Linked DNA regions of Acaryochloris sp. CCMEE 5410. The protein of the gene in region 1 interacts with the protein of each later gene in a pairwise test. Links are inferred from orthologs where the notes say so. Each region holds a gene or a part of one and is shown on either strand. Other genes may lie near its edges. The genes, in order: ftsZ and rlmN.

What was found.
Region 2: the proteins of ftsZ (region 1) and rlmN interact in binary tests that used the Escherichia coli proteins (3 or more experiments, as listed by UniProt). The link is inferred for Acaryochloris sp. CCMEE 5410 from one-to-one orthologs.

Annotation. Positions count from the first base shown.
Region 1 is NZ_AFEJ02000002.1:731,949-735,103, reverse strand. What follows is about bases 236-3,060. They hold ftsZ (cell division protein FtsZ), read left to right. Parts: upstream 236-923; coding sequence 924-2,198; downstream 2,199-3,060. Other genes in these bases: ON05_RS24185 (ribose-phosphate pyrophosphokinase), read left to right, coding at 2,329-3,060; ON05_RS24195 (cell division protein FtsQ/DivIB), read left to right, coding at 236-717. Also shown: more of ON05_RS24195, read left to right, coding at 1-235; more of ON05_RS24185, read left to right, coding at 3,061-3,155. UniProt on the Escherichia coli protein: Essential cell division protein that forms a contractile ring structure (Z ring) at the future cell division site. The regulation of the ring assembly controls the timing and the location of cell division.
Region 2 is NZ_AFEJ02000001.1:2,456,668-2,459,756, reverse strand. Bases 150-2,908 are described here. They hold rlmN (23S rRNA (adenine(2503)-C(2))-methyltransferase RlmN), read right to left. Parts: upstream 2,178-2,908; coding sequence 1,122-2,177; downstream 150-1,121. Other genes in these bases: rpsD (30S ribosomal protein S4), read left to right, coding at 2,580-2,908; ON05_RS11090 (iron uptake porin), read left to right, coding at 150-993. In the rest of the region: more of ON05_RS11090, read left to right, coding at 1-149; more of rpsD, read left to right, coding at 2,909-3,089.

The DNA.
Region 1 (3,155 bases):
GACAGCCAGACCCTGGAACACCTGATGGTGCTACAATTTCCGACTTCTCTAATTCGCTTTCAGCCTCAAACCTTGATTGCTCAGTTGAAAAACAACGCCCATGTTAGCCATGTGATTGTGACGCGGAAGCTGTTTCCTCCTAGGGTCAATGTGGTCGTGCGAGAATTACCCCCGGTGGCCATGACGGAATGTAAAGGATGCACCCTCGTCCTAAAGCCTGGTCAAGCTGATTCCACCACCTTGGGGCCGGCCAATGTTTGGTTATTAGATCAGCGGGGCGTCGTTCTACCCGCTGATAGTTATCCCAAACTGGAAAAACCCCATCAACTTCCCAAACTCACCTTAAAAGGCTATTTACAACCTGAAGCCAATGAGGACACTTCAGACAATTCCCCTGTCGATTCAGCGACGCAACTTGTTTCCATTGACCGTCAAAAACAACAACAATGGCTGCAGATGTACGCCTCAATGGAGACGAGTCCCGTTCAGATTAAACATCTCAATTGGGAAAACCCCAATAAACTGATGTTGCAAACCAAATTGGGCCAGATTCATATTGGTCCATTTAGTGACAATTTTGATCGGCAACTTCAGGCCTTAGATGAAATGCGAACCTTGCCTAAATCTGTCGATCCGAAGCAGATTGTTTACATTGACATCCAGAATCCTGAAAGTCCCGTTCTAGAATTACGGAAGCAACCCCAACCCAGTCCTTAACCTTAAGAAAAACTTCTGTTTTTCTAAAACCTAGTGAAACGGGTTTTTACCCGTCAGAATCAAGAGGTTTACAGCCAATATCGCTCAATTGGTTTTTGGAGGAACTTGTCCTATAGTTGAGTAACGAAGATTGCCCATCCTTTTTTTGCTGTTCATAACTAGTCAAAATGGCGCCTGCAGATCAAACCTTTACAGATTCCCTATTCATGAATGAAAATGACGACCGCCTGAATGGTGGGCCTGTGGATCAATTAGGGGGAACGGGGGAAAGTTCTGACGCAGCGTCTCAGGATAGTTTAGAGAATATTTTTGACTTTGAAGATAGCGCTCCCCCATCTGCACCCCGTAAGGATGTGAGTATGGAAGACGACAATATTGTTCGACATGGTGCAGCCACCATTAAAGTGATTGGGGTTGGCGGCGGTGGCGGGAATGCCGTTAATCGCATGATCGCCAGTAACGTCTCAGGGGTGGAATTCTGGTCGATTAATACCGACGCCCAATCCTTAACTCAATCCTCTGCAGCAAAGCGTCTTCAGGTGGGCCAAAAGCTCACCCGTGGTCTCGGGGCAGGCGGCAACCCTGCCATTGGCCAAAAAGCAGCAGAAGAATCTCGCGATGATATTGCTGCAGCCCTAGCCGGTTCTGATCTAGTCTTTATTACTTGCGGCATGGGAGGGGGTACTGGAACCGGTGCGGCCCCCATTATTGCTGAAATTGCCAAAGAGATGGGAGCACTCACTGTAGGGGTAGTTACTCGTCCCTTTACGTTTGAGGGACGGCGTCGCAGCCATCAAGCTGAGGAAGGCATCGCTGCCTTGCAAACTCGGGTTGACACACTCATTATGATCCCCAACGATAAGATTCTGTCGGTCATTGCTGAACAAACCCCTGTGCAGGAAGCCTTTCAGACTGCAGATGATGTTCTTCGGCAAGGTGTTCAGGGTATTTCCGATATTATTAACGTCCCCGGCTTGGTGAATGTGGACTTTGCAGACGTCAAAGCGATCATGGCAGATGCAGGCTCAGCCATGATGGGCATTGGTGTGGGATCGGGTAAATCTCGGGCAAAGGAAGCTGCGATCGCAGCCATTGATTCTCCCCTATTAGATGCCTCAATTCGAGGAGCGAAAGGAGTGGTCTTTAATATTACCGGTGGCCATGATTTATCCCTTCATGAGGTGAATACCGCAGCCGAAACCATCTACGAAGTCGTCGATGCCAGTGCCAATATTATCTTCGGTGCCGTCATTGATGAGTCCCTTCAAGGTGAGATCAAAATGACCGTGATTGCCACGGGTTTTTCCAGCGATGCCGGGACTCCACCTCGTAAATCAGAAGCAAAACCCAAAGCAAAAGCCGCCGCGCCCACCCAACAGCAAAAAGCAGCCCCCAAAACCGTCACTCAGCGACCTCCCACACGAGGGGGAAATCTCGATATCCCCGATTTCCTACAAAAGCGCCGTCCAGGTCGTTCCTAAGCTTTTTTACCTAGTACTTGAGGGATATTAGGATCCCTCGGAGGAATTTAATTAAAACTCACAATTTTCAACCGTACTAAGGGCAATTTGGGATGCTAAGATTGCCTAGAATGTGTTTTGGGGACTCGTAGTGATCCGTCCTGCAACTCTAACTCTGCAACCTCCTCTGCCTCTGGTTGCTGAGAATAATCGGCTGAAAATCTTCTCCGGTTCTGCCAATGTTTCCCTGGCCCAAGAAGTGGCCCGCTACCTAGGCGTTGATCTGGGCCCCATGGTTCGCAAGCGCTTTGCTGATGGCGAACTGTATGTCCAAATTCAAGAATCAATTCGGGGTTGTGATGTCTATTTGATCCAACCCACCTGCCACCCCGTCAATGACAATTTGATGGAGTTGCTGATTATTATTGATGCCTGTCGACGGGCTTCTGCCAGGCAAATTACGGCAGTGCTGCCTTACTACGGATATTCAAGGGCCGATCGGAAGACAGCCGGTCGAGAATCCATTACGGCCAAGTTGGTCGCCAACTTAATTACCCAAGCAGGAGCCAGTCGCGTTCTAGCGATGGATTTACACTCCGCTCAGATTCAAGGCTATTTTGATATTCCGGTGGATCATGTTTATGGGTCTCCCGTGCTCTTGGATTACTTAGCCCGGAAAGAATTGCCTGACCTAGTGGTTGTTTCCCCTGATGTGGGGGGTGTCGCTAGAGCCCGTGCCTTCGCTAAGAAACTAGATGATGCCCCATTAGCCATTATTGATAAACGCCGCCAAGCCCATAATGTGGCCGAAGTGATGAATGTGGTCGGTGATGTCAAAGGGAAAACGGCCGTTTTAGTGGATGACATGATTGACACGGCAGGCACCATCTCCGCTGGAGCCAAACTACTGCGAGAAGAAGGGGCTCGCCAGGTTTATGCTTGTGCAACCCATGCCATTTTCTCCCCCCCTGCGGTGGA
Region 2 (3,089 bases), on another replicon or contig:
TTCTTTGGTAACGCTCTGGGTGCTCAGGATCCTGGCCCAGGTTTGGGAACTTTGACAGGTTCTGGCGTACCTCTAGTTGATTTGGGTGCTGCCGACTATGCAGGTGTAGGTAATACCGTTACGCTGCGTCGTTTAGCCTATACCTTCAAGCCCGGCGAGAACTTAGCTGTTACCGTTGGTACCAACATTTTCCCCAGTGACTTTGTTGACTTCAACAGTTATGCCAATAACTCTGCTCAAGATTTCAGCTCTGGCTTCTTTATCAACAACCCTTTAATCATCACCAACGCGGTTGATCTCAATGGTGGTGCTGGTGCAGCCTTTGATTGGAATCCTAATGCTGGTAAAATCAGCGTTCGTGGTGTGTATGTTGCCGCTGCTGGTAACGTCGCAACTGCCGCTGCTAATGGTGGCTTAGGTGGCGATCCTCACCAAGGAACCTTGGAACTTGAGTATGCCAACAGTTTTGGTGCAGATGATCAAAACAACTTTGCCATTCGTTTGCAAGGTACCTACGCTGAGACTTTCAACATTGAGCAGAAAGTCTTAGGTGTCAACGCTGAAGCTACTTTCGGTAACATTGGTATCTTTGGTCGCTATGGTATTTCCTTTGATCCTCAGAACCAAACCGTAAACCCAAGTGTTGATGTATTTGGCAACCCTGCTGTTGCACCTACTATCCTCACAGCTGGTGGTTCTAACACCATTCAGACTTGGATGGCTGGCCTTGGTTACAAGGATGCTCTTGTTCCTGGTTCCTTATTTGCCGTTGCTGCTGGTATGCCTTACTTGGTCACCGGTACTCCTGGATCCAACGACCAGATCAACTTGGAAGCCTTCTATCGGTTCCCAGTTAATGACAACATCACCATCACTCCTGCTGTGATGTACATCATTAATCCTTTGGGTACTGTCAATGGCCTCTCCGCTGCTGGTGCTGGCAATGACAACGACATCATCCAAGGTTTGATTCGAGCAACCTTCTCCTTCTAAACCATTGATTGGATGTAAGCCTTTTCTAGGCTGAAATAAGGCAGTGTGAGTAACACACTGCTTTATTTTTTTGTCTTTTAATTTCTGATGGATGTCGAAAACTTCAGCAAAGTGAATAGTTGGACCTGTTAGCTTGAGGCTGGATCTATCATCTGCGTTGCCCTTAATTGACCACAGGCAGCATCTTTGTCTAAACCGCGAGATCGTCGAATACTGGCAGTGATATGTTGGCTTTGTAAGCTATTTAGAAATTGTTGGAGTTGCTTTTGGGTTGGACGTTGGTAGTCCACTTCGGAGATCGGGTTGTAAGGGATTAAGTTCACATGGCTTTGGAAGCCTCGCAGATGATGGGCTAGCTCGAGAGCATGTTCTGGGTGGTCGTTGACTCCTGACAGCATAATGTACTCAAAGGTGACCCGGCGACCTGTTTGGGTAACGTAAGTCCGACAATCCTTCAGAAGCTGCTCCAGAGGATAATGCTTGGCACTCGGCACTAGCTGTGTGCGAATATTCTGATTGGAAGCATGTAAGCTTACCGCTAGCGTAATCTGAAGTTGGTGCTGGGCAAGCTTGAGAATCTGCTTGGGAATGCCGACAGTGGAGACTGTTAGGGATCGTTGGCCAATCCCCACATCTTGATTGAGGGATCGCACAGCGGCAAGGACTTGGTCCAGATTAAGTAGCGGTTCCCCCATGCCCATAAATACAACATTGCCGACCCGTTGTTGAAAATCTTCTTGGACAGTTAAGACTTGATCAACAATTTCATGACAGGCAAGATTACGTTGATATTCACCTTTGCCGGTGGCACAAAAGTCGCAGCCCATAGGACAGCCGACCTGAGAAGAAACGCATACGGTTAGCCGTTTTTGGGTTGGAATACCAACGGTTTCAATAATCTGTCCATCTGCAAGTTTGAGTAAATACTTGACGGTCCCATCTTGAGCAGCAGAACGATGATGAATCTGGGAGCGACCCACGGGGATATCTGCAATTTCAGTCCGCCATTGTTTCGGGAGAACAGTGATGTCGCTGAGGGAATGCACACCTTTCTGGTAAATCCATTGGTGTACTTGTTGACCCCGATAGGCTGGCTGCTGGTAGGTCTGAGCCCAATGAGTCAACTGAGCCTTAGAAGCCCCTAAAAGGGGTGGAATAGACTCGACAGAAAGTTGATCAAGCATGATGGTTATGGATGGTCTGAGAGAAACGGTGAGAGAGGCCCCGTTGAGGTAGCGTTAGCAAGGGCTGGAAGAGTGGAAATATACCAGCAATTCTCATTTTGGTAGACTATTCCTCTAAGCCCTATCCACTGGTACTTTCTTCACTTCCAGTTTTTACTCTGTAATGTCCTTGGCAGTGGTAATTGTGCTTAGACAACCCATTAATTTGGATTTAATGAGTATTTTGATCGCTTTTCACAAAATATGTGACTGATTTCAGAATCCCAAAAGCATTGCTGGATAAGCTTCTGTTTAAAATGAGAATTGCTGGAAATATACTATAAAGCTTGATGTGTTGCCCTTCAAAAGCTTATACTGAAAAGTCTGACAAATTTCACGTAATAGAAACTAAGAGGAAGTGATATGTCGCGATATCGAGGCCCTCGCCTCAGAGTAGTGCGTCGTTTAGGAGAGCTGCCTGGATTATCCCGGAAGACTCCCCGTCGAGCCTACCCCCCTGGGCAACATGGCCAAGCTCGCAAAAAGCGGTCTGAATATGCAGCCCAGCTTGAAGAAAAACAAAAATTACGATTTAATTATGGCTTGTCTGAACGACAGCTATTGCGCTATGTGCGCAAAGCGCGCCGGGCCGGAGGTTCTACAGGTCAAACCCTGTTGCAACTGCTGGAGATGCGCCTAGATAACACGATCTTTCGCTTAGGGATGGCACCGACCATTCCTGCCGCTAGGCAGTTAGTGAATCATGGCCATGTGTTAGTGAATGGCCGAGTGGTGTCGATTGCAAGCTATCAATGCCGCCCGGGCGATGTGATTCAATCTAGAGATCGAGATGCCTCCCGCAAGCTGATTGAAACCCACATGCAGTTTCCTGGCTTAGCGAATATTCCTACTCACCTGGAATTCGATAAGAAT